DNA from 4 places in the Paenibacillus sp. FSL K6-1230 genome. Region 2 is predicted to be linked to each of the others. Evidence: riboswitches for the same ligand, from Rfam matches in the RefSeq annotation. Region 2 holds a riboswitch; each other region holds the start of a gene.

Region 1 (7,954 bases), 1.7 Mb from region 2:
TAAATCTAGTGAGGCTCATTTAACCAAGGAGTGTTCATATGAGAGAGAACGGAATGACGATCAGTGAGCTGGCGAAGCTCATGCAGGTATCGGTGCATCAGATTCGGTATTTTGAAGAAAAAGGGGTACTGCTACCAGCATATATTGGTGACAATCAATATCGAATGTATGGCATAGATGAGGTATATAGGCTCGCACATATTTTACTTCTGCGCAGGTTGGGCATTTCTGTACAGAGCATTAAGGACTGTCTCGGTGACTTCACCCCGGATCAGGTTGCTACACTGCTTCGGCAAGGCATGGCTGATACAGAGGCAGAAATCAGACGATTACAGGAGCTGAATCAAATGATTCATAAAGTCATACAGGAGTATGCAGAGTTCAGTGAAGAAGGGCTACTTGACGAACGCTGTACGAAGATAGATCCAAATGAAGAAGAGCATGCCGAGGTAAAGCAACGTGACAACCAGCCTACCATGATTACACTGAGCGATGCGAGCGTGGAAGAGGTTGAACAAGATAGTGAAGGGACATGTACAACGAATATTCAGGATTTTCGAATCAAGCACTTGCAGCCGCTGTCGCTGGTGAAGTGGATTGAGCTGGAGCCCAAGCAGGGGCTTCATGCTGAGCTTCTGAAGGAGCAGAGGCTTCCGGGCCTGTTCGAAGTGGATGTTCATTATCTGTGGGACGAGACTGGCACAATTACCCTGTATTCAGAAATGAAGGAAGGCCCGCAAGCTAGCGATCTGCTGCTGCCCGAAGGAGCGTACCTGATATCACGCTGTCAGATCAGAGAGGAGCAGGAGATCGACGAGCGAATTGAGCAGTTATACGAGTACGCATCACACCATGAGTATATCGTGGCAGGACCTTTGCTGGTGATTGAGAAATCGTATTTATCTTTGTTCCATGCCGACAAGCTACATTATGAACTCCGTATTCGTCTAGACGATCTGGGAAGTAATGATGTACATACCAAGCTAACATCGTAAGGGGAGAAGTCCATTGAAGCTAGTTACGATTGAACCCATGCAAGCCAGCTATAATCAACAGGTTAGTCATCTACTGGTGCACAGCTTCGGTAGTAAATTCAGATTTCTAACGGGTCTCGGACACTATGAATTGGCTTTTCAGCTTCAACAGGTGCTGGAGTCATTCCCCGAGCAGCATACTTAGCAGAGGGTCGTGGCTGTGCAGGAGGGGGAGGTCATTGGGACGCTGTCACTACAATGGCACTCACGATCTCAAGCGAACCAAGGTACGATCTGGAGATTAGTTAAAAAGTTGAACCCGCGCCAGGCATGGGCTAAGTTCAGACTTATGACCGGATTGCAGCTACTGTCTCATATACCGGATCACAGTGAGTGTTACATTGCGGATATATCCGTCCATCCTGACTACCGTGAGAAGGGAGTAGGGACACTGCTGATTCAGTGGGCACAGGATTATACGTATGCACATCCACGGCTGCGCTACCTGAGCCTTCATGTAGCTGCCAGCAACTCAGGCGCTCAACATCTATATGAGCAGCATTCTTTTCGAACGCTGGAGATGAAGCACAGTCTGCTGTCGCAGCTTTTATTCGGAGAACGGACGTGGCATTATATGATTTCACAGCCGCTACGGCGCCAAAGTAATCAAGCTGAGCCTGATGCAGATCATGGATCAGGCATGCTTACCAGTTCAAGGATAGAGAATATGCAGAATGAATTAAGATGAACTACTCGCATTTAATCTAGTCAAGGTACTAGCGTTGAATTTAAGTGAACCAGCGTTCCATAATGACATACGCTTTGCCCCCTCGCTCAAAGGACTCCTGTGTTCTAATCAGGCCGAATTTTTCATAAAAGTGAGCCTTCTCTACTCTTGCATTGCAATAAATTCGCTTCATATCAGCCTTCTGGGCTGCATCCAGGACAAATTGAAGAAGTCGGCTCCCATAGCCTTGACCTTGGTGTGAGCTGAGCGTGGCGAATTTGCGAAATTGTGCCTCGTCTTCGTAGATGAACAGCGAGAGCACCGATATGAGCTGATCCTGCTCGAAGAGTCCATAGTGGGTCCCCTCATGGTCATCCTGCAGCTTCACATAGTCCAGCTCCTTGTCTGGCCACATGACCTCATGTCGCAGCTGCCAGGCTTGTTCCTGGGCTATTGGCTGAATATGCACGTATTATCGACTCCATTCTGTTCCCATAAAATGATCTCGCTCTACCTTGCTGATCCGCAGACCGAAGCTTTCGTACCAGGATGACTTCCCTTTCTCCTGTGCGACCCGATGCAGGCTGTGCTCCTTCCAGGCGCGTATGTGCTCAAGGGAGCTCCAGTAGGATACGGTTATGCCGAAGCCCTCTGCAGATCGAACGCTCTCGATGCCCAGAAATCCTTCTTGCTGTGCGGCCAGCTCTACCATCTTGTCGCCCATGGCTTCATAGGCGGCCCCGTATTCATCGGTTCGCTGAGAAGTGAAAATGACGGCATAATAGGGCGGAACTGGTGTATGTGCAATAGTACTCATAATCTTGTCCTCCAGTCGGTTATATACTAACATGGATTATAGCCGTATTTTTTGGATAAATAAAATGAATGTTATTGATCTATTATATGAATTATATTCATGAACATGGGAGGGACAATGAGTCTATCGAAGTATGAAATTGTATTGAAGGTTGTGGAGTCGGGCAGTCTGACCAAGGCTGGCGAAGCTTTGGGCTTATCTCAGTCGGCTATTAGCCATGCCGTCTCGGGTCTGGAGCAGGAATTGGAATTGAAGCTGCTTCATCGTGGGCGTGCAGGGATCGTTGTTACTCATGAGGGGGCCAGGCTGCTCGACTATATGAGGGCTATACTGGACTTGCAGAAGAGGCTGCTACAGGAAGCGGACCTTATCAAAGGGCTGGAGACGGGGATTGTGACGATCGGGACCTTCACCAGCGTATCGATTCACTGGTTACCCCATATCCTGCAATCGTTTCAGACGCAATATCCGCTCATTGAAGTAAGGCTGCTGGATGGCGATTACCAGGAGATTGAGGGGTGGATTGCAGGTGGTCTTGTCGATTTTGGCTTCGTGAATATGCCCACAGATCAGCGAATGGAGCAAATGGAGCTGCACAAGGATGAACTGCTGTGCGTTCTTCCAGATGATCATAGACTGTGTGTGGAGGAAATGGTGACGGCAGAGCAGATTAGAAACGAAGCATTCATTATGCCCGCGAAAGGCTGCGATAGAGACCTACATAGATGGCTGCATGAGCAGGGCGGGAGCGTGCGGACCAGGTTCGAGCTGGAGGATGACCATGCGATTATGGCGATGGTGCAGAAGGGTCTGGGCATTAGCATCCTTCCAGGTACGATACTGAACGCCTTGCCAGAAGGGTTGGCAGTGCGACCGCTTGCGCCTCAAGCCTACCGCACGATTGGTCTGGCAGCGAAATCCTGGAAGAAAGGAAGTCCAGCGGCGCGACGCGCCATCTCGTTCATCAGGAGTACATTTTGCATGGAAGAAGACCATACATCATAAAGGTGATCGTACAGCGTAACCGCGGGCCATATAGCGTAAAGTTGAAAATATAGCTTGAAGATGACCATATAGCGTGAAGACATGGGTAGAGGATATCCAGGTAAGAGACCGCTGGCATGGATGCGCTGAAGCGAGGATATTTGCAAGAAATACAGAATTGATATAAGGTCCTCAAAGGCTGTAGTCTTCAAAACGGTTAGTAGGACGGTTATTGCTACATAAGGTGTAACAGCCATATCCACTAAGCTGATAGAGGGATTGGCCCAAAAAATGACCGGACAGAGTAGCGGAGGGATCAGTCTGACTAGCGACGAGACAAGTCTGGACATCCGTGTAGGCATTATTGTGCAATATGGAAGCCATGTCCACGAAGTAGGTCGAGAGCTTCAACGCAACATCAGAGAGACGATAGAGAGTCTCACGGGGCTAGTCATTCGAGCCGTGCATGTGGACGTGGAAGGGATTGTTATTCCCAGGGTCTGATGAACAGAGGGAGATAGCAACTAGTGACAAGTAAGACAGAATCTCTTGCTGAATATTTGAATAGAAGAAGTCATATCGGTATAACGGTCGGCATGTAATAAGTACGATAAGCAAGCAGTGAAGGAGTGATGACATGTCAGAAATATCAATTGTCAAAGCGCATCCTGACTCGCCAGCAGGGTCGCAGCTTAATCGGATGGCACTGGATTCGATGGCATATACTCTGGCTGGCTCGAGAGACGAGAAGATCATACAATCGACACTGGAAAAGCTCTGGAAGAACAGCTATAACCGTTTCAGTCATCAATATGCCTACGAAGCCAAAGTCGAAGGCAAAACGCTCGGCATAGTTACATGTTATCCCATAGGGCTGCTCCAGCAGTTAGCTTGGCCGACGGCGAAGAAGCTTTGGGCGCTCCGCAATTTGGAGCTGATCAAGTACAGCTTGCTACATCCAGGAGCTTTCTTTTCGATGCTGACTCTTAAAGAAGGCTATGAAGGGGAATACCATATCGGTACTCTGGCTACGCTGCCTGAGAGCAGAGGGCTCGGGATCGGTACACAATTGCTCCATTTTGCGGAACAACAAGCACAGCTTCAAGGATACTCAAGGAGCTCCCTGACTGTACGGCAGGACAATCCACGGGCGGCGATGCTATATGAAAGAGTAGGATACGTGGTATCAGGCAAGATGAATCGACCGGGCTTCTCCTTATTTCGCATGGTTAAAGAGCTCGTCTGATTATACGTTCGGCACATAACTGACTTCTCATATCAACACACAACTAGTGGCATCATCACCACTAATGGTATCATCACTGCTAATTGCGTCATTATCGCATAACCCCCCACTGTGCACTCAGAAACCGTAGCGTCGGCATCGGTTCTGTACAGAGGGGGGGGTTATGTCGTATAGTTGTGTGATATTGCAGGTGATATCGTTGATGATAGTGTAATGGTTGGGGAAGGATTCGAAAAAAATTGTAACTTTTTCCGATATGCATTTGACAGAATACCTCAACATGTACTACATTATTTATGGTTACAAAACTTTAATAATTTGCCGAATTTCATGTATGTGAGAACGGGGGACCCCGATTTGGGTGAATGAATCTGCTGGGCCGCAGATATTCTAGGTGACCTTCAACCGAACCCTTAGCTAACTCCGTAGGCACCGAAGGAGGATTTTTCAGTTGAAAAAGTGGTTAACAGGCGCATTGGGAGCAGCTATACTCTGGTCTTCCTTGGCAGGAGTCAGCTCCGCAAGTGCTGTAAGAATTGAAAGTCAGGTTGATGAATTAATTGGCACCCCGTACAGAATGGGTGGAACGACTACAGCGGGCTTTGATTGCTCCGGATTTATTTTATACATAATGGAGAAGTATGGTGAAGATCTGCCGCGGACCTCGCAATCCCAGGCCATGGCAGGAACTGAGGTCGACCAGGATGACCTGCAAATAGGAGATCTGGTGTTCTTCAACACGAATGGACGCAGCATCTCTCATGCTGGCATTTATATGGGTGACAATACCTTTGCCCATTCGTCGACAAGCAGAGGCGTTATTATCAGCAAGCTGTCCGAGAAATACTATAAGGATCGTTATGTAACTGCAAGACGTGTAGTATCTGAGAGAACCATGAACAAAATGACAGACGAGATTCATCCATAATATGTACAAGCATTAATAAGCGAAAGTACATACCACGATTGCCCGAACGTACACAAATTTGCCCTTGTGTACGTTTTTTTATTGGACTTTTGCAGGTATTATTAGATTATTATTGTTATGGCGGCCCTATCGGAGGCAGCAAGAGGTGAAGAATGAATTATAGCAAAAAAATTATGCTGATTGAATCGGACAAGCTTACGCCTTCGCGAATCCCAGTCATTTTGCTGGTCGCGCTGGTGTATGCTCATGTAATGATCTCGCAATATATGGCTGAGCCGCTGCTGCTCAGGAGCCTGTTATTCTCCTGTCTTATGGGATTGCATGTTGCTTGCTACTGGTATTCTCACCAAATGGTCAGCTACAAGCCCTGGTTGTACTTTGCGTTACAGGGAGTAATTATCGTGGCGAGTGCCTTGGTACTTCCGCACGGCTTTTATGGTATCCTCATCGGGTTAATTCCCGTCTTAATCGGGCAGAGCGTGGGGGTCTATTATCATCCGCTCAAGGTGTCCGTACTGTTCCTGGTGCTGTATTCCCTGTTCGGGGTGCTGATTGTGTGGCTGAAGGATGCGGAGGGTGTTGGCTTTTTATTTCCATTCTTAATTAACATAATCGTCGTTGTAGTGGCCTATGCTTCGTTCTTCTTCAAGCAGGTTCATGCCAGGGTGCAGGCGCAGACATTCCTGAGAGAGCTGGAGATGGCTCATAAGAAGGTTGAAGAGCTTACACTTGCCAACGAACGACAACGTATGGCACGTGACCTGCATGACACGCTTGCACAGGGCCTGGCGGGAATCATTATGCAGCTGGAGGCGATAGACGCCCATTTGACCAAAGGTGGCACGAAGCGAGCCCACGAAATTGTACAGCAATCTATGTCACAGGCACGACGTGCACTTGCCGAGGCAAGGCAGGCAATTGATGACCTAAGATCTCAGCCTGCTGTGGAGATCGACTTTTCTGAATCTGTGCGTGAGGAGATTGAGCGATTCACGCTGGCGACGGGGATTCCTGTCCAACTGGAGCTGGACCTGAAGGGTACATTGCCTATACTTGTTCTGGAGCATGGGCAGCATATCATTCGAGAGTGTCTGACCAATGTTGCCAAGCATGCGCACGCGCGCCATCTCTTTATTCGTATTGTCCAGTATGAACAGCAGCTACTCACTGTCATTCGGGATGACGGCAAGGGCTTCAACACTCGAATGATCGGGAAGAGGGTCGGCCATTACGGGCTAATCGGCATTAAAGAGCGTGTACGACTGCTGGGTGGGACTATTGAGATTGAAAGCACTACCCAGAAAGGAACAACCATTGAGATCGAGGTGCCTATTGCAAAGGAGGCCTAGGTATGAAATACAAAGTACTAATTGTAGATGACCACTGGGTGGTCAGGGAAGGTCTGAAGCTGATTCTGGAGACAGACCAGCAGTATGAAGTGATTGGTGAAGCAGAGGAGGGGCGAACAGCACTCCGTCTGATGGAGGAGCTTGAGCCTCATGTTATTCTGATGGACCTGAATATGCCTGTCATGAGTGGTCTGGAGACGATGGAGGCTATGCGGGACAGGCAAATGACAACTCCAGTCATTATATTGACCACATATAACGAGGATGACCTGATGGTCAAGGGACTATCTCTCGGTGCCAAAGGGTATCTGCTTAAGGATACGAGCCGGGATAATCTGTTTCGTACCCTTGAATCCGCTTTACGTGGGGAGACGCTGCTGCAGCCGGAGATTACAGCCAAGGTATTTGCCAGCACGCTCAGACCAGCCTCCTCGGCTTCTATGCACCAGGAGCAATCGCTAATGACAGAGAAAGAGCTAACAATTTTGCAAGCTGTCGCCCGTGGCTTTCGCAGTAAAGAGATTGCCTTTGATCTCGGCATATCGGAGCGGACTGTCAAGGCGCATCTCACGAATATTTATAATAAGCTAGGTGTAGATTCCCGCTCAGAGGCCGTGGCGGTATCCCTTGATCGAGGAATTCTGCAGTTATAGCCGATATAATCTACCGCCCGCTCGTACATGAAGGTTCTGCCCTTATGTACGATTTTTTTTCTTTTATACCGCGGTAGAATAAATTATGTGAGAAATGGATTGGAAATTGATATATTCTATGATATAAGGAATTATTTTCTAAACTTAGCTTCAAGGAGGAGAGACTATGGAATCGTACCAAGCACAAGCAAGCCAATTGAAGGATGGGCAACATCTGCAGCAATCTGAATCAGCACATGTACATGAGTCGGATCAGCACACGGTAGAGCCTGAGGA
Region 2 (7,954 bases):
GTAATAGACAGGACGACGGCCACCTGAATGCGTCCGGCCAGCTTCATGCCGATCCAGTTGATCAGCAGCGCGACCACGATGGTGATAGCGGCAATGGTGATACGCGCCCTCTCGCCAAGCCCGAGGGCGGCGGTCAGGTAGCCAGCACCAGTCAAGGCGGCTACAGGTGCGCCAATCGGCACGGACATCAGGAAGAACCAGCCGATCAATGCCCCGGCCCGTTCACCGAAAGCTAGCGTTACATAATGGGATACGCCCCCGGCATTGGGGTATTTGGCGGAGAGCAGCCCCATACTGAGAGCCATCGGTAGAATCAGCACAATCATCAGCCCCCAGGCTGCCAATGAGGCAGGACCAGCCACCTCGGCGGCAAGCCCAGGTACGAGCAGGATGCCGGAGCCCAGCACCGCACTGATATACAGGGCAATCGCCTGCGGCATTCCGATGGTCTTGTGCAGTAGCTTGGATTGGGATGTCATTAGCGTTATTCCTCTCTTGCTTTTTTTATCAGCGTAACAGACAATATACCCATCTGAAAAACGGAAGTTTTGAATGTTTTCCATTCGAAAAACCGATGGAAGGACTGATCAGCATCGAATCCCGACATTTATTCACCTTTCTGGTCGTTGTCGAGACGGGCAGCTTTACCAAGGCCGCATTGAAGCTGGATTATGCACAATCTAGTATTACCTCGCAGATTCAGGCTCTGGAAAATGAGCTGGGGAAGCCCCTTTTTGACCGTATTGGTCGTACAATTCGTCTAACTACAGCAGGAGAGCGATTGCTTCCGTATGCACAGGAAATCTACCGCATGCACGCCATGGCAGAGAATGCTCTCAGTACGGACGTGGAGACGAGTGGAACGATTCGTATCGGTGCGCCCGAGTCTCTGGCTGCTTTTCGTCTACCCTCGATTATTCGAGAATACCGGGAGCGGTATCCGCAGGTGCGCATCATTTTGAAGCCAGGGTTATGCTGGGAGATGCTGTCCCTCCTTCGAGCAGGTGACCTGGACGTAGCCTTTATCCTCCAGCCAGAGGCAGAGGAGAGGGATCTGCATATTGAGACGCTGATACAGGAGAACATGGCGCTTATCGCTGCTCCGAATCATCCACTCGCGGGTTCTCTAATGGTGGAGCCCGGACAGCTGAAGGAAGAGAGTATTCTGTTCACCGAGTCAGGCTGCTCCTACCGGACTTTATTTGAGAGGCATCTGCATCAATCCGGAATCGTACCCGATCCGAGTCTTGAGTTCTGGAGCATCGAGGCTATCAAGCAATGCGTAGCGAATGGATTAGGCTTGTCCTTCCTCCCCTACATCACCGTCCACAAGGAAATACAGGATGGCAAGCTGGTGCGCTTGAACTGGAACGATGATGGGCAAAGGGTGGCTACTCAGCTGGTATACCATACGAAGAAGTGGCAGTCCCAGGCTATGCTAGCCTTCCTTGAGACGGTGAGGCAGCATGCACCACGGTGGCGCGAGGAGCAGGCGGGACTGGCACAAGTGACGAATCTATAAGACAGACAGCCTGTGGTTACCTAGAGTGACTTAGAGTGACCTAGAGTAACTTAGAATGACCTAAAGTGACCTAAAGTGACCTAAAGTCACTTGAAGTGACCTTGAAGTGACCTGAAGTCACCAAAAGTCACTCCGCGGGCTGACCCGCATGATTTCTTCATGAAAAATATTCATTATGGCATTCGAAGGAGTGTATTCAGTATGGCGGAATTGTCCTCGTTAAGAGAAGCCTATCGTCAGGCGCCTTACCCGCTCGGCGGCCATCATGACCGGAAGCTTCGTGTACTTACCGAAGCGTTGGAACAACTGGACCCTGAGCTGGATAGCGATATGTATGGCAAAGGAGAGATTATTGAGAATTTCGAGCACCGTCTTGCACAACTGACCGGGAAGGAAGCGGCGGTGTTCTTTCCCAGTGGGACAATGGCGCAGCAGATTGCCCTGCGCATATGGTGTGACCGGGTCAGCCTCAAGCGGGTGGCTTATCATCCACTGTGCCATCTGGAGATTCATGAGGAGGATGGACTGAAGGAGCTACATCATATTGAGCCTATTTTGCTGGCTGACGAGCATCGTCTGATTACGTTGGAGGATGTGCAGGCACTGGATACGCCCGTGTCCTGTCTGCTGCTGGAGCTGCCCCAGCGTGAAATTGGCGGTCAGCTTCCCTCCTATGAGGAACTGGTGGCGATTGCGGATTACTGCCGTGGTCAGGGCATCCGACTGCATCTGGATGGAGCCAGGCTGCTGGAGGTAACACCTTACTATGGAAGAACTGTGGCAGAGCTGTGCGGCTTATTTGATAGTGTATACATTTCCTTCTATAAAGGAGTCGGCAGTGTTGCTGGTGCAATTCTAACCGGCAGTGCTGACTTCATAGACGAATCCAAGCGCTGGAAGAGGAGGTACGGTGGAGACCTGATCAGCCTGTATCCTTACATTCTGAGCGCAGACTATTACCTGACACAGCGCATAGGCAAAATGGAGCACTATTATCTTAAGGCGAAGGAAGCCGCAGCTCAGTTCAATGCCTGTCACGCCACGCGCACGCTACCCGAGGTGCCAGTATCGAACATGTTCCACGTTCACTTCGAGGTGTCGCAGCAAGAGCTGGAGCCGATTCTGATAGCCGTCATGGAGCAGTCTGGTATAGGCTTCACTCCATATCTGCATGCGACAGGTGAGAATAGCTGCTACTACGAGCTGAGTCTAGGCGATCGTTACGCCGATATTCCTAAAGATCGCTTGCACGAGGGCTTCCGTCTGCTGGATCAGGCTCTAAGAGAGCTCAGGGAAGAGCTAGGTAAGTAGCTAGGTAAGTAGCTAGGTAAGTAGCTAGGTAAGTAACTAGGCAATAACTAGTATCTTGACCGTATACGTTTTTGAATTTGAATGATCTTGTAGAGAGCGTGGTTAGCGGAAAACGGGGAAGCCCTAGAGAAACGGAGTGCCCATCTTTAAGCTTGCTGTTCATCAGCTTTTCAATTTCGTTCGAAAGAACAGCAAGCTTAACAATGGTCGACAGGGCTCCCCGCTTGCAGCGGATCTACACGCATATTGGAGCTAGTCAAGCTTGCTTTGCTGTTCATATCTACGTTGCCGATAGGCCAATGCATGACTTGCTATGCAGCCCCGAATGTCTAGAGATGTAGCAAAATCGAGAGATACAAAGATCATACGCCCTTTGTGCTGGCCTTGCACGGTTTTAGCGTGAAATATCGTTAATTCTGACCGGAATCGAGGTTTACTTTGCACCGCGTTGGGAGTATATTTTAGCTGTTTCCACGAATTGAATACGCAAGCCGCTTAATTTCCGTCATGGAAAGCGGGGGAACCAATCAATGGCTACTTCATTGTCTTAGATCCGGCCATTATGGGGTGAATCCTGAATAGATGCAGTTGGCATCTTGACAGGTAGGGCGACTCTTACCGCCCGAATCCGTCAGCTAACCTCGTAAGCGTATGTAGAGGGGATGAATACAATGTGACCGCCGTTGGAGCCACAGAGGATACCCTTTGTGGTTTTTTGCTGTGCATTTATATGAATCTGAATGCGTGGCTAGAGCGAGTGTTCGTTACAGCTGCAAGGATGAGGACCAGGTCTTTGTCTGTAGTAGTACCGATTGCTTAATCAAGAGGCTAAATATATGGAACGGATTGTACAACGAAGGAGTGCTTAGTAATGAAAATGGAGCGAACAGGACACGGGACGTCGAAGCGGACAGTAGTGCAATCTACTACTACCTTGAATAGAAAGGACACGGGACTGCCCACGGTAACGACGGAAGGCCCCGGCTGTGAACAGAGAAAGGAGGAGGGAGCGGATCATGACGACGGCTACGACTCTGGAAGCTCCTGCACAGGCACCAGCACTAGAGCGATAGATTATGACAAGCTGCAGAAGGAAGGCTACATTGTGGTCTGTGCTCCGACAAGTGAGGGCGAGGAGTTCATTAAGCTGCTGAGATACAGAGGGGAAAAGGTCGCCGGTCTGACCAACAATGCGGAGGAGAAGACCCGACTGGAGCGCCTTGGTGTCGAGCATACAATCATCGTGAACACCAGACATGAGCAAACATGGGTAGTTCCCTCTTTCCCGGTCAAAAAGCTGTATATCTTCGAGCGTAGCCTGACACAGTGCTCACGGTATATTCAAATTTGCCGTTCATGGACGTGTGGGCCGCTAATAGTTATTACAGATTCCAGGCATTCCCGGCTCATGTACAAGAGTCTGGGTGCTGATGACGTTCTCTATTGCCACCGGGCTGATGCGATCCTGCATACGGAGACGATGTAGCCACTTATGGCTCACTGCTACTACCTTGCCCGAAATCTGACCCTGTTGAGCGTGGATAACAGCAGTCGACAGGGCTCCCCGCTTGTAGCGGCTCTATACTCACATTCTATAAATTTTCACAAGGAAATATAAATAATCTATTCCAAAATTTGAGATTTAATGTAAAATGAAAGAAGCTATGCTAGAGCATGGCTTCTTTTTTAAGTGTATTGCAGCGATGATGCCTATGGTTTTACTTTCTGCCCCCAGAGAGAATGTTGTCGGCATTATCGTCTGCATACGCTTCTGTTGCTCGGATGATACATAATGAGAATTTTAGTAGGAAGAGACAGCTAGAAAGGATGATCCGACGTAGAGCTAGCATTTTACCAAAATCTGAGTGGAGGGATTAGTAGTGAGAATAAGAAAGAAAGCTTGTCTGGCTGTACTATCAACCAGTCTGCTGTTGACGGGAATGGCTCTCGATGCCGGTACTGCAGCAGCTGAGGAGAACATGCAGGTGTCTGCCTCTCGAGAGGCTTCGATTGGAGACGCTTCGCTGCAAGCGGCATTGGATAGCATGCCCACGGCGCTGCGGCCTTCGATTGAGTGGGTGTATACGAATCGGATGCTGGTGGAGGATTCCGTAAGCCGTAAAAATCTGATCTTCGATCAGATCTATGCAGGCAAGGGGACCTTGAATTACGTGGTCCGCTGGCAGTCAAGCAAGAACCTGACACGCGAGCAGCGTCAGAACATGGCGAGTATGATGGAGCGGCAGATTAACAATTGGACCAAGCATCTGGAGGGCTACGATGGCTGGCCATATGGACATATACCAGTCAAGATTGTAGGCTGGGCCGTAGCTGACTCCAGACAAATTCTGGACAGGCAGCCTGATGAGATCGTCTACACGGATACGATTCGGGACGACCTGAGTCAATCCGATCCTCGTATTCCGGCACAGCTGCCAGTAGCGCCAAGAGAATTGTCGCGCTTTGAGAACTTCCACAATTCGGGATACGTCTATCCAGGTGGTCTGGACAAGCGCTTCGACATGTATTTGTGGGGGACAGCGAACTTCGGCGGGGGGGCCGGAGGAGACTGGGGACAGCGAATGTCCGATGATTACATCCTGAGCAATCTTCGTGCCCAGGAATCCGAGATTATCGAGCATGAGATTGGACACGGCTTTGGCTTGCCTGACTTCTACCAGGCGCATGAGCGTCCACCAGGAGGATTCCCGGTACCAACGATCATGTGGGCAGGTAATTCCAGAACTATAACGAATTGGGACGTTTGGATGCTACGCTACACCTGGAGTCAATTGAAGCAGGATCAAGCCCGCTTCCCGACGGCGCCAGTCACTAATCAACCAGCGAATCTGGCAGGACAAGCCAGTGTATCTTCTTCTTATACATCGCCGTGGGAGAATGTACAGGCTTTGAATGACGGCGATGAACCGACTCATTCCAATGATCGCTCCAGTCTGGTGTATGGTAACTGGCCAGAGACAGGGACGCAATGGGTCCAGTATGATTTTGACCGGGAATATACCTTCTCACAGAGCGAAGTGTACTGGTTCAAGGATGGTGGAGGTATTGATGTACCGAGTGCCTATACGATTCAATATTGGAATGGATCAGATTGGGTTGAGGTACCGCGTCCTAACGGCTACGGCCTTCAGGTCGATACGTACAATCGTACTTCCTTTAATGCGATCAGCACGCGTGCACTGCGTCTTGTGATCGAAGCGAAGGCTCCGGCTTCAACAGGAATTCTGGAGTGGAAGGTCATTGGGGAGTAATGCTAATTGCTTAGAGCAGACGTTAGGCTGATCATGGGATCAATGTTAACTAAGTCTTAATCACGAAGGTGCATTCTAGTAATCATCGTACTCTCTCTTTTAACAGATAATCGGATATAAAAACATGTAGAGACCGTCTTCTTGGTAAAGGATGGAGTAGTCCATCCCATGAATCAAGAGGCGGTCTTTGTTTGTGAAGCTAAAAAGCCATCCCTCCAGTCAATGACTTCAGGGACGGCTTTTTGGTAGTGCCAGATCAGTCTGCGAGGCAGACAGTCTGTTAATTATTTTACAGCAATGCTGCCTAATTCACAGTAATTTCGCCTAATTTACGGTAATGTTAATCGTAATGGTCTTCTTATTCCATTTGGCTTTAACGGAAGCCTTGCCCTTGCTGACAGCGGTAATTCTACCGTTATTGACAGTAACAATATTGGGCTTGGAGCTGGTCCACTCCACATTGCTGGTTACCACGTTCTTCTGACCTGTATCATACAAGGCGAAGATGCTGACATTGGTGCTGTTGCCTGGTGCAAGGGTGACCTTGCTATTGCCTGCAACGAGCTTTTTCAGAAGGGGCACAACCCGCACTTCAGTGACTACTTTCATATTCTGATAGGTCCCTGTAAGGGTAGCTTCACCTTGCGCGAGGGTCTTCACCGAACCATTTTTGACAGTGGCTACAGACGGATTGGAGGACACCCAGTTGACTTGCTTGGACAGATTCACCGTCTTACCACTGCTGTAATAGCCAGTTACCTTTAGCGGCTTGGATTTCTTGATATTCAGGTTCGTCACGGCCGGAGTGACCTCCATACGCACGATTTCATCCTCTATGGCAATTGGGACTCTTACAGTCTTGTCGCCATATTTACCCACCAAGGTCACTCGACCAGGAGTTACCCCGCGGATCGAACCATTCTCAAGCACTGCATTACTGCCTGACAAGGTCCATTTAATAGAACTCGTTACATTTTCCTGAGAACCACTAGTACGCGTAATTGTTACTTTTGGTAGGGATTGAGTTTTTCCTTTGGTGAATTTATAAGATTTTGGAGAAGCCACAATTGTTTTAATAGGCTCTTCCACTATGACATCTGACTGGGCTGTGAATCCTTGCCAAGCTGATGTTAGCCTCGTTTCTCCCTTGGCAAGTGCTTTAATAGAACCATCTTTCACAACAGCTACAGAAGAGTTGGAAGATTTCCAAGTCATATTCTTAGATAAATCCACTGTCTTACCAGTGCTGTAATAGCCAGTTACCTTTAGCGGCTTGGATTGCTTGATATTCAGAATCGTCTCGGTCGGAGTTACCTCTATACGCACGATTTCATCCTCTATCGCAATCGGAATCTTAACGGTCTTGCCGCCATAGGTGCCCTCAAGTGTAACTCGTCCAGGTGTGACACCTCGGAATGATCCATTCTCAAGCACAGCGTTGCTGGCAGACATGTTCCATTTCACGGAATTCGTAACATCCTCCTGAGATCCATTCCCGCGAGTAATGGTCACTTTAGGCAGTGTCTGCACGCCCCCTTTTGCAAAACGATAGGATTTAGGGGAGGCTTCAATCTTGTTAATCTTATCTTCCACTTGAATGTGTAATTGGGCTGTGGCACCCTTCTGGCTGGCTGTCAGCGTGGCCTTGCCACTCTTCAACGCCTTGGCCTTGCCTTTGGTCACAGTTACGATGGAGGCATCGCTGGTCGTCCATGTAACGGTCTCAGTCACGTCATGCTTGCTCGTCAATCCTTCGATGTCAGCCATCACTTTAAGCTGTACGGTCTGGGATACGGTGAGCTTCTGGGGATTCTCGTTAACAATCGTCAGGGCAGTGATATCTCCCGAG
Region 3 (7,954 bases), 910 kb from region 2:
TGCTCTTGGCATGCATCGCTCCAATATCAATCTTGGCCTCACCACGATCAATAATGACCGGTGACATGTTATTCAGGTCAATGGACCCTGCACCAAAGCCCTTGTGCTTGCTCTTCGCGCTTACAATATTCAAGGCAATCTGCTTCTTGCCATCCTGATTCTGCTCCATATCGATCCTCCATGACACGTTGTATTTAGTATATCAACCCTAATTCCAGCAGGTAACTTCCATAGCATCCATACCAACCAGTATGTACTCTAAATATTTTAACTAATAATCTCCTGATTGCAAACATATACATGCTGTAGATGCTTGTCAACGGGAGGTATCCAATGTATGGCTCCAACACGCGCCAAAACTTTTATTCAGTGCTTGCTCATGATCGTGCTCATCACAGGAGAGCTGGTAGCTGGCAGCTGGCTGTATCCTGATCCCGCCTCTGCGCTTGCCTCCAATCCGGCCAAGCCCTCCGCAGCAGCGGCGGTTCCAACACCACCCACGCCCCCTCCTGCACCCCAGGCTGAAGTGTTAAGCAAACGGCTTGTGGAATATCACATGGATGTCGCCTTGGAGGATGGAGGGATATTGCAAGGCACCCAGACCGTAACATGGAAGCATCCCGGCACGAAAACGGTAACCGAGCTATACCTCCACATGTATCCGAATGCCTTCGAATCCGCCAATACAACCTTCATGAAGGAATCAGGCGGCAAGCTGCGCAATGACCGAATGCCCAAGGATGGATATGGCTCCATTACGCTCAAGGAGCTAACAACCGAGGACGGGCTTTCCCTGATGCACCGTACGCAATATGTACAGCCGGATGATGGAAATGTGAATGACCGCACCCTGCTCAAGGTTCGCCTTCCTAAGCCAGTCAAGGGCGGGGAGAGTATCACGCTGCATATGAAGTACGAGGTTAAGCTTCCGCAGATCTTCGCCCGCATGGGCGTGGCTGGGGATTTTGTAATGGCTGGACAGTGGTTCCCCAAGCTGAGTGTATATGAGCCGAAAGGCCGTAGAGGACGGGCTGTGGAGGGCTGGAACCTGCATCAATATCATGGCAACTCGGAATTTTATGCAGATTTCGGAATTTACAGTGTCCGCATTCGCGTCCCTGACCGCTACATTGTAGCTGCTACAGGCTTCCCGACCAGTACCCCTGTTACACAAAATGGGCAAAAGATTTATCAGTTCTATGCGGATGATGTACATGACTTTGCCTGGGCAGCCTCACCCCACTTCGTAACAGCGGAGGAGCCCTTCTCCTCTGCAGGCGTACCTGGCGTTAAGATCAAGCTTTATCTCGATCCTGCTCACAAGGACCTTAAGGATCGTTACTTCTATGCTGCCAAGTCAGCACTGGAGAACTATAGCAAATCGTTCGGCACCTACCCGTATTCCACACTATCCATCGTAGTCCCTCCCAAGATGGGCAATGGAGCCGGCGGCATGGAGTATCCTACTCTGATCACAGCCTTTGGAGCAGATGACAGCCAACCTGGCTATGAGCTTGAGCGCACGGTAGTGCATGAGATTGGGCATCAGTATTTTTACGGGATGATTGCGAGTAATGAGTTCGAAGAGCCTTGGCTGGACGAAGGCTTCACTAGCTATGCTGAAGACCGCTTGATGGAGCAGGAGTATGGCTTAATTCCTAATCTGCCCTTACAGGCCAGTCAGATATCATCACCAGAGCCTTTGACCCGGGAAGCATGGAAATACAGCTCGTCCACGAACTACGCCCAGAACTCCTATCTCAGGGGAAAGCTGATTCTGTATTCCATTGAGCAGCAGGTGGGCAAGAACAAAATGAATACGATTATGCGCACCTATGCGCGCAAATTCCGCTTCAAGCATCCGACCTCGCAGGATTTCCAGTCTGTCGTGGAACAGGTTACCCATAAGTCCTGGAGCGATTTCTTTGAGCAATATGTGTACGGTAGTCAGATGGCCGATTTTGCGGTCGATCAGATAAGGACGAAGAGACTTGGAGCCGGCCGTTATGAATCGACAGTCACGATCTCCAAGCGCGGGGGAGATGTGCCGGCGGTACCCATTCAGATCACATTTGAAAATGGACAACAGCTCATGAAGTCCTGGAACGGTGCAGACAGCAGCGTTACCTATAAGCTCGAAGGCAGCTCACCAGTCGCTCTCGTTACCATCGATCCACTGCATACCATCGTACTGGAGCACAAGCATATCAATAACATGCTTCGGGCCCGGCTTGATGAGCAGGTCTCTATCCGCTGGAATCTAGGTATTACCAAGCTGATTGAGCTATGGCTTGGAAGTCTGTCATGGTGAGGTGTCTGCTGAATGCCTGCATATATTAAGGAAGGCTGGGGGCTGGTGTGCGCCCGGCTGCACATAGTCGTGATGTTGTTTTTATACCGTCTGCTCTGGGGTGTCTTCATTTACCAAGTTGTGCAATACGCTGTAGTCCCTATCCTGCTCCGCTATCCTGGAAAGGAGCAAAGCGAGCTGAACCAAGCGCTGTTCTGGATAGAGGGCCAGCTGGCGCTCACAGGAGAGCGTAGCGTCCAGACCTATATATGGGTCATCATTGTGATGGCGCTTATACGCATGATAGTGACCCCAATCATTCGCGCAGGTATCTACTACGCACTGTATGCCCAGAATGGAGAGCACGGTAAGCTCGCCTTCTTCCATGGCATGAAGACGACTTGGCGCTCATCCATGCTCTATTACTGGATTGAGACCTGCCTGATTTGGCTGCCTGGATACTGGATACTTCAGAGATTGCTTCCCCATATCGAAGGACTTCCGCAAAATCTCGCTCATCTTACCTACATCCTTCCTTATGTAGCCGCATGGATCGCTTATGGCTGGCTTATAAAGCAATGCATCCTACACATGCAGCTCGGCACTGTCAGCCACACTGGAGCCTGGGGAGCTCTCCTACGTTGTCTGCGGTATCTGCTTCCCGGGATGACGATATCCTTACTGCTCGGTCTGTTCTCCTGTCTGCTATTCCTTCTCTTTGGTGGTGTACAGTGGCTGTGGACAGGTCTCGCTGCGCTCATTCTTCAGCAGTTGTATCATGTGGTGATCAGTCTCTTCGGACTCTGGCACGTTAGCTCGCAATATGCACTCTGGCACTCTGTTGCTCCACCAGCTTCAACATCCAGATTGTCTTCATAGTAGTGCTCCCTCACATCAGTAGATATATAATGAAAACTGTACTAATATAATCGAAGCAGCCCAGCGACCGCCAGAATGTATCCCCTTATCGCTCAAGATTGATGTCAGTCTTCAGGAGTATCTGTTGTCCTGGGCATACGAAGAGGGGAAGCTATCTTCAAAAGGCGAGAAATTCTTTAAAGAAAATTTCAAGAAAAAGTATGAACTATTGGCAATGTTGAGGAACAAATCGTTGTAATCGTGTTTTGAAAAAGAGACATTCCTGAAGAAATCCACTGCACATACACGAAGGAATCTTGACCAAAAAGCAAGAAAAAACGTCTGTTCTTGTTCATAATTACGCATTATTTTTACAAAGAAAGCCCTTGCAAAAATGCTAGGGCTTCTTTTTTGTTACTTTTTGCTTTGAAACATTTGCCAAATTGATAATCCTTTGTTACAATAGTCGCAGTGATTGGATAGTAACAACTTTGTAATTTTTGCCGTGATGATTATGAATAACTTGTAATCTGCTGATATCGCTTGAATCTAGGTGCAAAATTATGTGTTGCCGAATCCTCGCACCTGGGGAGCGGGGGAACCAGTTTTGGGTGAATTGATCTTGTAACAGAGGGATCATAGGGGACCTTCTTACCGAATCCTTAAGCTAACCTCGTAGGCATTGGAAGGGGCTTGTCTTTTTTGAAGAAGAAACTAACTATCGCAGCTGTGAGCTTCGCGATCGCATTCTCCACTTTCTCCTTTGGAGCAGGAAGCGCTTTTGCGGACTCTAAGATGAATCAGGTCATCGATGATGCCGTTGGTACTAAATATCGTGCTGGTGGAACAACTCTTAACGGATTTGATTGCTCAGGATTCACTCAATTTGTATTCAACAAACTTGGCATCAAGCTGCCGCACCAATCCGGTGCACAATACAAGATGGGAACAGCTATCTCCCGCGCGGATCTGAGAGCAGGCGACTTGGTATTTTATAATACTAGCGGTAGAGGCGTATCTCATGTAGGCATTTATGTCGGCGACGGCAAATTCGCCCACTCCTCTTCTTCTCGTGGCGTTATTATCAGTTCTATGAGCGAGAGCTACTATGTGAATCGTTATGTAGGTGCAAAACGCATCATGAGTACAGACACTTATCATGAAGCAGCTGTCGACAGTGAAGATTTCGACGATGTGGAATAATTAAGCTAATTTTTCCAATAATATATCCAACGGATAAGACCGCAGATCATTCTGCGGTTTTTTTGTATTCTCTACTTCATTAACGATGTAAGTCAAAGAAAGGTTGCAGAAATTATGCACATAACCGAATGGTTATAACGTTCTATATAGACTATTTACCCCGCCGGCTAGCTTCCAAACATACCATCACGTAAGATGAGAGGTTGACTTGACCCACTCATTGGGGGATATTAAGCTAATATTCAAGATATGCAAGGAGTTGAAGACGGTGACATCTGAAGCAGGTGACTATCATGTCCTCCCCATGGAGGAGGCTCATGGAGCCATCATAAGCAGCTGGAAATACACTCCACCTTATGACATATACGGCTGGCTCCCCTGGGAGCAGATGAAAGCACTGGAGATTGAATTCGGTAATCCCGAGCTACGACAGGCCCAATATGCGGTTGTCTTCAATGCTACCGGCACGCTATGTGGATTTGTACAATTCTTTCCCATGGTTGGTGTTACCCGTCTCGGTCTAGGTATGCGCCCCGATCTGTGCGGACACGGACAGGGCAAGCATTTTGTCACAGCCATCGTTAATGAAGCCATACGAAGGAATCCGGAGAACGAGATTGACCTTGAGGTGCTGATCTGGAATGAACGGGCCATCCGTGCTTATCAGGCGGCAGGCTTTCGAATTACGGACACCTACGAGAGACAGACTCCTGAGGGCATGAAGCCCTTCCACTGTATGGTCTATCAGGCAGGTAGCCAGAGCGAATAATGCAAAAGGGAGCCGTGTTAGTGCACGACTCCCTTACATTATTCGCTATTTTTCTATTGTAATAGCTGTTCCCCAGCGGCCATAACTCTTCATCAGGTATTCACTCAGACTTGAGACTGCTTCTTCTGGAAGGCCTCGACCTCCACCGCAGTTGGCATACCCGATTGGGCTCCAAGCTTGGTGACGGACAGAGCGGCCGCAGCCATCGCATAGGATACTGCCTCATCGAGCGATTGCCCTCGTGCCAAGGACACAGCCAGAGCTCCATTAAAGCAGTCTCCCGCGCCCGTAGTGTCTACAACATCTACCGTATAGCCCTTCACATGACGTACTACGATGTCCTTACCAGCCTCCGGGATGGAGGCGTACACTGCTCCATCTGCCCCCAGAGTCGTTACTACATCGGCTCCAATGGATGCAGCCAGCTCTGCTACTGCGGCCTCGACCGCCTCACGTTCCTCCAACACCCCACGCCCGGTGAGCATAGCAAGCTCACTTCGATTAGGTGTGATCACATGCGTATTCCGCAAGAGCTCCTCGGGCAGGTTCTCCACGGCTGGGGCCGGATTCAGCACGACCCGCGCTCCTCCGGCAGCAGCTATACGTGCCGCCTCGGTCACTGTGCCCAGTGGTACCTCCAGTTGCAGCAGCACCAGCTTGGCCTGACCAATCGTCCCTGCTACCTCTTCCTCATGTAGGATGGAAGGGGTCAGCTGTCCATTTGCACCGGGAATGACGATAATCCGATTATCTCCGCCAGACAGCCAGATGGAGGCCGTTCCTGTCGTTTGCCCGGACAATCTGCGAATCTTCGTTGTGTCTGCGCCACTTGCCTGCAAAGAGTCGATTAGCTGTTGACCAAAGGCATCATCACCGACCGTCCCAACCATGTACGTAGACGCACCCAGTCTTGCAGCAGCAACAGCCTGATTGGCTCCTTTTCCCCCCGGAAGATAATACAGTGCCTCACCCGACACAGTCTCCCCCTGCTCAGGTGCACGAGTCGCCTTAACCACCAGATCCATATTCAGGCTTCCTACAACAGCAATAGTATCCTTGCGCTCATTCATCGTCTCGTTCTCCATCCTGTGCTAAGCACATAGTTGAGCCGTGAACCCTGTCCTCTCACAATCCAGGGCAGACCTCACGCATCCATGCCCAATTCTAATCAACTGCACGCATCTTCTCGTAGAGCTCATTAAATTGCTGAGCTTCCTTAATATCCACAGCTGTTATTCCTCCATCATCCCAGGAGGTTAGACGGAGCGTAACAATTTTATGATCAATGGTAATGAAGGGGTGATGATTAAAGGCCTCTGATATGCCAGCAACCTCATCAACGAATGCGATTCCCTTCATGAAGCTTGAGAAATTGAATTTGCGGATAATCCAGCGCCCCTCTTCCAACTCCCAGCCTTCGAGCTTCTCCAGGTGGGCCTCAACTTCTTCTTGTGTAAAAGGCATGATTCTCTACTCCTCTCCGCTAGACAAACCCCCGCCATTACACCTCTTCACAGCATTAGCTGCCTTCGATGGTGCAATGCGCCGATTAATATCGTGTTTCATATTACCATGACGATAGCCAGAATGCCACCAAGGGCTTCTATACCAGGGATACAACGGTAATTTCTTCCTCACCGATGAGGATATTAATCCGATGGTGTTCCGGATCATGAATGATGACCCCACTACCCACCGTAATAACGGGATTCTCACTCAGTGCATAGAACAAATCTTCCGCAAGCGCCTCATTCACTTCGTGCTGCTCTACCTGACCAAGGGCCCCCCATTCGTCCGACTCCATCTCAAAAAATAAATAGCTATCCGCAATCTGTCCTACGGCAGTTGTTAGCTCCCGCAAAATCTCTTCATATTCACGTCCATGCTTTACGCCCATCTTGGCCTGTTCATCCTTCCTGTAGCGGCTTCTGCTCCCTGCCCGGTTACATAATTTCCAATCAATAGATGCTCTTATGGGGACAAATTCAGTAAGCCAAAAGTAAGAATCGTACTTGTGCACTATATTATACCGGAAAATTGCCCTTAAAAAAAAAGCGGATTGTGTCGATAAATACTATAATCGCGTTTCAATACGCCGGGGCAAGGATGTCCTTTCGGCGTAGATTGTTAATAATTTCTCATGGATGAGGTGTATCATGCAAATTTCAACAATTATCGGGCTGGTACTCGGGCTAGTTTCGCTCGTTGTAGGTATGATTTTGAAGGGAGCTCCGGTTGTCAATCTGGTGAATAACCCTGCTGCCTACATGATCATCTTCGTGGGTACCGCCGCGAGTGTATTCATGGCCTTTCCTATGTCCGATATGAAAAGGATCCCTAAGCTGTTCAAGATTCTGTTCACCGAACAAAAGCTGCCTGACCGCAAGCAATTAATCTCTACCTTTATGGAATGGGCATCCATTACTCGTCGTGAAGGTCTGCTGGCCCTGGAGGCCAAAGTCGAAGAAATTGATGATGCCTTCCTGCGCGGTGGTATGCGGATGATTATCGACGGTAACGATCAGGAATTTGTAAGAGATGTATTAATGGAAGATATTAATGCCACAGAGGATCGACACCGTAGTGGTGCGTTAATGTTCTCACAGGCCGGCATGTATGCTCCTACGCTCGGGGTACTCGGTGCGGTCGTAGGTCTGATTGCAGCCCTTGCTGACCTTAGTGACATGGAGAAGCTCTCCCATGCGATCGCAGCTGCATTTATCGCTACCCTGCTCGGTATTTTCACAGGTTACGTCCTATGGCACCCGATGTCCAATAAATTGAAGCGTCTATCCAAAAAAGAAGTCGAAGTGAAGCTCATGATGGTTGAAGGT
Region 4 (7,954 bases), 4.2 Mb from region 2:
AGATCAAGCGCGTGTATGACTTCCCAGAAGTTGGGGAGAAGGATATGTACCTGCTGTACCATGAGGAGCTGGAGTCTCTGGCTGCCAACATTCCAGGCTTGAAACGGATTCGCTTCTTCATGACGTTCGGCCAAAGCTACCTGACGCACCTCAAGTGCCTGGAGAATGTTGGAATGACCTCCATTGAGCCGATTGAGTTCGAAGGCAAGCAAATCATTCCGTTGCAATTCCTGAAGGCAGTACTGCCAGATCCGTCTTCTCTCGGACCTCGTACAAAGGGCAAGACGAATATCGGCTGTATTTTCCGCGGTAAGAAAGACGGCAAAGACAAGACGTATTATGTATACAATGTCTGCGATCATGAAGAGTGTTACAAGGAAGTGGGCTCCCAAGCGGTGGCTTACACGACTGGTGTGCCAGCGATGATCGGGGCAATGATGCTGATGACAGGCGAATGGGATGCCAAAGGCGTATACAACATTGAAGAGTTCAATCCAGATCCATTTATGGACGCGCTGAACAAATGGGGACTTCCGTGGAAGGAGAGCTTCGATCCGAAGCTAGTGGACTAATATGAAGTTTGAGGAATTGCCAACACCCTGCTATGTAGTAGACGAGGGACTGTTGGAGAAAAATCTGAAAATTCTACGCGGTGTCATGGAACGTACGGGCTGCAAGATCGTACTGGCACAAAAAGCTTTCTCCATGACAACGATGTATCCGCTGATCGGTGAGTATCTGAGTGGCACGACGGCAAGCGGCTTGTATGAGGCGCGTCTAGGCTACGAGGAGATGGGGAAGGAGAATCATATCTTCTCCCCGGCATACCGTGAGGATGAGATTGATGAGATCATCGAGATCTGCGATCACATCATCTTCAACTCCTTCTCCCAATTGGAGCGCTTCAAGGATCGTGCTCTGAAGGGCGGCAGAAGCATCGGACTGCGCATCAATCCGGAATGCTCCACACAAGAGGGGCATGCGATCTATGATCCATGCTCTCCTGGCTCCCGCTTCGGCGTGACGCTGGAGCATTTCCGTCCAGAGCAGCTGGAGGGCGTAGAGGGTCTGCATTTCCATACGCATTGCCAGCAGAACTCGGATGACCTGGAGACAACCCTGAATGCGGTCGAGGAGAAGTTCGGTCCATGGCTTAGTCAAATGAAATGGATCAATTTCGGTGGCGGACATCATATTACCAGAGAGGATTATGATATCGCACGCCTTGAGAAATGCATCAAGCGCATGCAGGAAGTATATGGTCTGGAAGTCTATCTGGAGCCTGGCGAAGCGATTGCTCTGAACGCAGGCTATCTGGTGACTACGGTGCTGGATACACTGCAAAATGGTATTGATATTGCGGTACTGGATACGTCCGCATGCTGTCATATGCCGGATGTTCTGGAAATGCCTTACCGCCCGCCGCTGTTCGGATCTGGCGAGGTCGGTGAGAAGCCGCATTTGTACCGTCTTGGGGGACAGACTTGCTTGACTGGCGATATCATTGGCGACTATTCATTCGATCAACCACTGAAGAGTGGTGACCGTCTGACCTTCGGGGATATGGCGATCTATACGATGGTGAAGAATACGACATTCAACGGAATGGCATTGCCAGCCATTGCTGTGCAGCGCAAGGACGGAGATTGTGAAGTCGTACGCCAATTCGGTTATAATGATTTCAAGATGAGACTGGCTTAATCTGACCAAGTAGCAGACGTTGTATCATCCTGATCATATACCGTTTCATAAGCTAGGGTACTGCAATGCAACCACGCACTAGTAATATAGATTTGAACACGAGAGGGGTGTCCTAACAGGGCGCCTCTTTTCGTCGATTCAACCCCGATATATAGCCGCTGTTCTCGACCACGCCCTCGTATTCTGATGCTGATCATGTGAAAGTGTAATCTCTTGATGCTGCCTCTCATCATGCAAGGCTGGACAAATGTACATTAGATGGCGATACTTGAAATGAGCAGGGATATATACATAGAAGGTGAGTAGATGTATGATGCACACGCATGTGTTGATTTACAACGGATATGTAAGCTTCGAAATTATGCTGGCAACCTACCTGATGAAGACCAAGGGCGACATTGTCACGGTGGGCCTATCCAGAGAGCCTGTGAGATCTTATGAGGATTTGGTAGTTATGCCGTCAACTAGCCTGGAAGAGATCAACGTAGCAGAGATTGATCTATTGATCATACCCGGAGGGGACACTAGCGCATTACTAGAGCACACACGGCTAGCAGCGCTTGTTCAGGAGTTGGACAAGCAGGAGAAGTTCATTGCAGCCATCTGTTCGGCTACAGACCTGCTACAGCACTATGGAATACTGGAGGGCAGACATGCTGTAACGAATGCTGCTACCCATATTGAAGATCTGGTCAGGGTGGATCGTAATCTAATTACAGCAAGAGCGAACGGCTATGCGGACTTTGCCATTGAGCTCGGGCGCATGCTGAATATCTACAAGGACGAGGCCGATCTGGAGGAGACCATTCAGTATTTCAAATATCATCGAAATGGATAGATTACCATGAGGAAAAAGAAAATAGGAATAAGTTAACTCTCTTGAATGTCAGGAGGGTTTTTTTGGCATGTGCATTGCACTATGTTAGCTGTATTTATGTCTTGTTTATTACAATTCCGTAATCTTATTGATATTAAATGGAAATTAATATAATTGGATCAATAGATAATTTATGAAGAGGAATAAGCATGGGGAACTGATTGGAACTCCTTGTTTTATTTGATTTTTTCGTTAAGTATATACGTATTAGTTCTGAAAAAGTTGTGCATTCACGAATAAAAATTAGTAATTTTTATTAAGATTGACAAGCCACTAGTAAATATATTAACATGTACATGGTTACAAAATATTAACTTATTCATTGCCGAATTTCATCATTGAAAACGGGGGAACCAGTGTGGGTGAATTATTCTCGTATGCAGGGAATATAGGGAACCTTTAACCGAATCCTTAAGCTAACTCCGTAGGCATCAAAGGAGGAACTACGTTCGTGAAGAAAGTCATCTTGTCCCTGCTCGGAGCGGCTGTTCTTTTTACAGGTACTGCTGCAAGTACATATGCCAGTGAGGCAAAATTGGTTCAGGAGGTCTCCCAAGTAAAGGGGACTCCATATAAATATGGAGGAACGACCTCCTCCGGGTTCGATTGCTCAGGTTTCGTAAGATACGTATTCAACCAATTCAATCTGAGCCTGCCGCGCACCTCGGCACTTCAGGCGAAGCAAGGGGAGGTCGTTGCCAAGAGCAATCTGCGTCCAGGAGATCTGGTATTCTTTAACACGAACGGTCGCGGCATTTCGCATGCAGGTATATATGTAGGAAATAATAAGTTTGCACATTCCTCAAGCAGCAAAGGTGTGACCGTCAGTAAGCTGTCCAACTCCTATTACAGCAAGCGCTATGTGACGGCTAGACGTGTAGTTAGCGAGACCAGCTATCAGAAGATGGTAGCTATGAACTAAGGCTTGGAATCATTCGAGACTCACAGCGAAGCTGCTGTGGGTCTTTTTTTGTGCACACCTAACTTGAGAATTCATATTTGCTCTAATGCAAAAGGGAATATTTGCCGATAAAGAGTAGAAGTGTGTTTTTTATTTTTTTGTTATCGCCAAGCTTAACTGAGTACTTGTAGGAAAGCTATTGCGCGGTCTGTCTGCTATGGAACGTACTTCGCTAGACCTTTTGTTCAAGAGAACAACAGAATCTATTTCACGACGTATCTATAATTGGAAAGCAAGCTTGGGACTGACAGGGACAGATCGTGGACGAGCGTTGGTTATGTTACACAACTACGCAGATGAAATAGGTTCAAAAATAAGGATATTTAAAGGGTGGTATGATGAAGAAACAACGATTGAGAAAGATTGCGGCTTCGATATTATCGCTGACTCTTCTGGCGGGAGTGACTGAATTTGTGGTGCTGACGCCATCTTCAATTCATGCGGCTTCAGCATGGGATCTGGAAGCTATGAATGTGCCTGAGGCTCACGCAGCAGGCATACTTGGTCAAAGTGTGAAGGTTGCTGTGCTCGATTCGGGCATGAACAATCATGTGGAGCTTGACTCTCCTGTGCAACAAATAGATTTGTCGAATCAGCCAGGCTCTTCTACCAGTAATGATCTTTTTGGTCGGGGAACTCAGGTAGCGGGTGTCATTTCTGGTGATAATGTGGGTGTTGCACCTTCTGTACAATTATATGTAGCTAAAGTTACTAAGGATGATGGGATTACGGAAGCAGATTCACTGATCCAGGGTATAAACTGGGCAGTAAGTAGAAACGTGGATATTATTCATATTAGTCCTGTTCTTAGCGATCTAACTAAGGAAGCTCAGTTGCGTACAGCTATCAAAGCAGCCACAGATGCAGGAATTCTGGTTGTAGCTGCTGCTGGAGACGGAGGCTCTATTGCTGGTAATGATGATACCGTTGAGTATCCAGCAAAATATGATGGAGTAGTAGGTGTAGGTTCTATTAATAATCTGAATCAGCGTGCAGACTCCTCAGCTACAGGTGCATCTCTGGCAGTCGTAGCTCCAGGTGTAGCAGTAAGGACGACGCAGTCTGGATCTACATATACTACAAGTAACGGAACAGCGATCGCTGCTGCACATGTAACCGGATTACTTGCATTATTAAAGTCACAAAGTCCAACGCTTTCAGCGTCGGACCTGCGTACACAGCTATTTAATAACGCAGAGGATCTGGGTGCTGTTGGAAAAGATGAGCGTTATGGTCATGGTCTCGCCACCTTCAAATTACTACCAAAAGAAGTAACCGAATTGGAGGCGGTAAGAACTACACAGACTAGTACGGTGCTGACCTGGAAGAAACCAACTGATCAGGCTTTCAGTCACGTGAACATCTATAATGATCAGGGAGTCAATGTTCAGCAGGCCGTATATAACGAAGAGTATCCTTTGATGAATCTGGATGAGGATACCCAATATACCTACATCGTAAAAACGGTATACAATTCCAAAGGGACTCCAGTTGAATCCAGCGGGCAGTCGGTGACGTTCAGAACGGATAAGACAACAAACCCGACTAATCCAACGAACCCAACGAATCCGACAAATCCAACCGATCCGGTAGATACAACGCCACCAGGCAAAGTGACGAATCTACGTGTTACCTCCAAAGGTCCGGATTTTCTGGAGATAGCCTATGCTCGACCAGCGGATTCGGATTTCAAAGAATTTGTGATCTATGTAAACGATCAAGAGTATGGAAGAACCAGCCTGAATAATATTAAAATTAACTCTCTGCAGCCTAGCACAAGTTACAAGATTGAGGTTAGAGCTGTGGATACGAGCGGGAATATCTCTGTAGATAACGAAATCCTTACGGAAACGACATCCGCTACGGTAGATAATACACCTGTAAGTGATGTAATAAATCTGACTGTAACCAGCTCCACAATCAATTCTCTGGCGATTAGCTGGACAAAGCCGGCTAATACGAACACGGCTGATGTGTACCTGAATGGCAACTATGTTCAGGAGGTAAGTGGTGAATCCTTTACTTTCACGGGCCTAAATCCTTCAACAACATATACGTTGACCGTACGAGCCAAACGCGGTTCTCAGATTGCATCTGGGGTCAGCGTTCCAGGCACAACGGCAGCAGATACAAGTCCGGTAGCGGATGTAACGAATCTGCGCGTCACTAGCACGGGTACCAATTCCCTGGCGATCGCCTGGACGAAGCCTGTTAACACAGATGCTGCAGATGTCTACTTGAACGGGAACTTGATTCAACAGCAGATTACAGGAGAATCATTTACGTATACAGGCCTGAACCCATCTACGACTTATACACTTATGGTGAGAGCGAAGCGTGGGAATCTGGTGGCACCTGGTGCAAGTGTATCAGGTACGACTTCGGCTTCTTCGAGCAATTCGGGATCAACGAACAATCGCGTAGAGGTCACAAATCTGTCCGTCTCTTACAGAGGAACAACCTCGCTTGAGATTGAGTATAGAATTCCAAGTGCCATTAACAGAGTCAAAATATATGTAGATGACAAGCTGGAGACCAGCACGACCAGATCTAATTATGAGATTAGCGGTCTTCGATCCGATCGGACTTATGATATTCGCGTGGCGACTGTTAATTCAAGTGGAGATGAATCTCCAGGGGTAGAAATCACTGGCCGTACCAGAGCATCTTCAAGCTCCAGTAGCTCCAGCAGTTCTAGCTCCAGAAACAGCCGGGACCTGGAACGAGCGACGAGTCGAGTGGAGCGTGCAGAAAGATCACTGAGTCAGACAGATTGGTACGATGCCAGAGATGCAGCAGAAGATCTGGAAAATGGCTTGAACAAGGATGCTTTGCTCCTGAGACTGGGCCGAATCCGTTATCAGGTATTCCCGTCCGAGGTGGCTCAAGCAAGTAATCCAGTGGTAACATCGTCTACGTCGCCACGGAGAATCACACTAACCATTGGCTCACCACAGGCTTCAATTGATGGCAGATCGGTAACCATTCCACAAAGCCCAATTGTGCGCAATGGGGTAACCCTGGTTCCTCTGCGCTTCATTGGAGAAACAACAGGCTCGATCGTAGATTATAGTGATACGGACAAGAAGATTACTGTGAATCAACTGGAAATGAAGCGTGAGATGACGCTCTGGGTTGGCAATCGACTTATCATGATTAAGGATAATGGTGTAATCAGCAATTACTCCTCGCAGATTCGCGAGGCTCCGATCATTATGAATGGCTATACGCTGGTGCCGCTGCGGGTCATCAACGAGGCTGCGGGCTACACAGTGAACTACGATGCTGCTACAAAGCGTATTACTATCAGTAGATAATAGCGAAGTCACCAAAAAGATGATTACGAGCAGAATATACACTTTTGAACAAGAGGGCGACCCAGATGGGTCGTCTTTTTGTGTACTGATACAACACGGCGATCTGAGTTCTCCTGTAAAGCTAGGTCACAGTAAGATTGCTCTTAATGATTTCATTAGGTGAAACAATTTGACTTTGTCAACTAATTAATTTGACTTTGTCAAATTAATTAGTTGACAAAGTCAAATTATATACTGCAATAAATTAAAATAAATCACTGACTAGAAGGAGAGCACATACATGGTCGAATTGGCGGAACGTGTACATCAAATGCGAAATTTCAATCGCTTCATTACTCGCAAAATCGGCGTATTACAGGAAGGACTGCTGCAAAGCAGCTATTCGCTCACAGAGGTACGTGTAATGTTCGAGCTTGCTCATCGTGAGGAGGTAACGGCATCCGATCTGACCAGGGACCTCGGGCTTGACCCGGGTTATTTGAGCCGGATTCTTACCCGGCTGGATCAACAGGGTTTTCTCCAGAAGATACGCTCTGAGCAGGATGGGCGAAAGTTTTTGCTGAAGCTTACTCAAGAGGGCGAGCAGGCCTATGCCCCGCTTGAACAGCGCTCAAATGAGGAGGTCACAGAGCTGTTGCAGAGCATCCCTGAGGAGGAGCAGTCCAGACTGCTGGAGGCCATGCGCACGATTGAAAGCATCCTGACCCCTGACTTCAGACATGCCAATCCTTTCGTGCTGCGCCAGCCCGTGGCAGGAGATATGGGAATCATTACTCACAAGCATGCGATATTGTACAAGCGTGAATATGGATGGAATGAGGGGTTTGAGGCCGCAGTATCACAGATTGCGCTGGATTATCTGAAAAAGCATGATTCTAATCGAGAGCGATGTTGGGTAGCGGAAATGGCTGGTGAGGTGGTCGGCTCCATCATGGTCGTGCAGGATTCGGAGAAGGTAGCCAGAATACGCCTGCTACTGGTCGATCCCAAAGCGCGTGGACTTGGGCTTGGGACCAGCCTTGTACGAGAAGCCATTGAATTTGCCCGTCAGCAGCAGTACGAGGAGCTAGTGCTATGGACAAATAACGTACTGACGGA

The links. A riboswitch is a leader RNA that binds a small molecule or an ion and turns the genes downstream of it on or off. The one in region 2 is predicted to bind cyclic di-AMP.
Region 1: it holds a riboswitch for cyclic di-AMP, as region 2 does, so the genes downstream of both, MKX74_RS12040 (C40 family peptidase) here and MKX74_RS04420 (hypothetical protein) in region 2, are expected to answer to the same signal.
Region 3: it holds a riboswitch for cyclic di-AMP, as region 2 does, so the genes downstream of both, MKX74_RS00510 (C40 family peptidase) here and MKX74_RS04420 (hypothetical protein) in region 2, are expected to answer to the same signal.
Region 4: it holds a riboswitch for cyclic di-AMP, as region 2 does, so the genes downstream of both, MKX74_RS22915 (C40 family peptidase) here and MKX74_RS04420 (hypothetical protein) in region 2, are expected to answer to the same signal.

What each region holds. Positions count from the first base shown of each region.
Region 1 covers NZ_JBBOCK010000001.1:2,701,485-2,709,438, forward strand. Annotated here, with positions in the region: gene MKX74_RS12000 (MerR family transcriptional regulator) at 39-995, shown strand; gene MKX74_RS12005 (hypothetical protein) at 1,009-1,179, shown strand; gene MKX74_RS12010 (GNAT family N-acetyltransferase) at 1,189-1,722, shown strand; gene MKX74_RS12015 (GNAT family N-acetyltransferase) at 1,763-2,170, opposite strand; gene MKX74_RS12020 (antibiotic biosynthesis monooxygenase family protein) at 2,174-2,518, opposite strand; gene MKX74_RS12025 (LysR family transcriptional regulator) at 2,636-3,523, shown strand; gene MKX74_RS12030 (Asp23/Gls24 family envelope stress response protein) at 3,758-4,006, shown strand; gene MKX74_RS12035 (GNAT family N-acetyltransferase) at 4,140-4,748, shown strand; cyclic di-AMP (ydaO/yuaA leader) riboswitch at 5,058-5,195, shown strand; gene MKX74_RS12040 (C40 family peptidase) at 5,200-5,676, shown strand; gene MKX74_RS12045 (sensor histidine kinase) at 5,829-7,025, shown strand; gene MKX74_RS12050 (response regulator transcription factor) at 7,028-7,678, shown strand; gene MKX74_RS12055 (hypothetical protein) at 7,845-7,954, shown strand, end outside.
Region 2 covers NZ_JBBOCK010000001.1:1,015,000-1,022,953, forward strand. Annotated here, with positions in the region: gene MKX74_RS04405 (amino acid permease) at 1-479, opposite strand, end outside; gene MKX74_RS04410 (LysR family transcriptional regulator) at 593-1,522, shown strand; gene MKX74_RS04415 (threonine aldolase family protein) at 1,724-2,833, shown strand; cyclic di-AMP (ydaO/yuaA leader) riboswitch at 3,316-3,499, shown strand; gene MKX74_RS04420 (hypothetical protein) at 3,705-4,319, shown strand; gene MKX74_RS04425 (discoidin domain-containing protein) at 4,714-6,105, shown strand; gene MKX74_RS04430 (Ig-like domain-containing protein) at 6,430-7,954, opposite strand, start outside.
Region 3 covers NZ_JBBOCK010000001.1:106,746-114,699, reverse strand. Annotated here, with positions in the region: gene MKX74_RS00525 (YwhD family protein) at 1-169, opposite strand, end outside; gene MKX74_RS00520 (M1 family metallopeptidase) at 338-2,311, shown strand; gene MKX74_RS00515 (hypothetical protein) at 2,324-3,169, shown strand; cyclic di-AMP (ydaO/yuaA leader) riboswitch at 3,708-3,845, shown strand; gene MKX74_RS00510 (C40 family peptidase) at 3,851-4,351, shown strand; gene MKX74_RS00505 (GNAT family N-acetyltransferase) at 4,620-5,120, shown strand; gene rbsK (ribokinase) at 5,225-6,190, opposite strand; gene MKX74_RS00495 (4a-hydroxytetrahydrobiopterin dehydratase) at 6,285-6,584, opposite strand; gene MKX74_RS00490 (hypothetical protein) at 6,724-7,017, opposite strand; gene motA (flagellar motor stator protein MotA) at 7,277-7,954, shown strand, end outside.
Region 4 covers NZ_JBBOCK010000001.1:5,181,068-5,189,021, reverse strand. Annotated here, with positions in the region: gene MKX74_RS22930 (saccharopine dehydrogenase family protein) at 1-572, shown strand, start outside; gene nspC (carboxynorspermidine decarboxylase) at 574-1,701, shown strand; gene MKX74_RS22920 (DJ-1/PfpI family protein) at 2,012-2,539, shown strand; cyclic di-AMP (ydaO/yuaA leader) riboswitch at 2,892-3,024, shown strand; gene MKX74_RS22915 (C40 family peptidase) at 3,030-3,500, shown strand; gene MKX74_RS22910 (S8 family serine peptidase) at 3,875-6,856, shown strand; gene MKX74_RS22905 (bifunctional helix-turn-helix transcriptional regulator/GNAT family N-acetyltransferase) at 7,137-7,954, shown strand, end outside.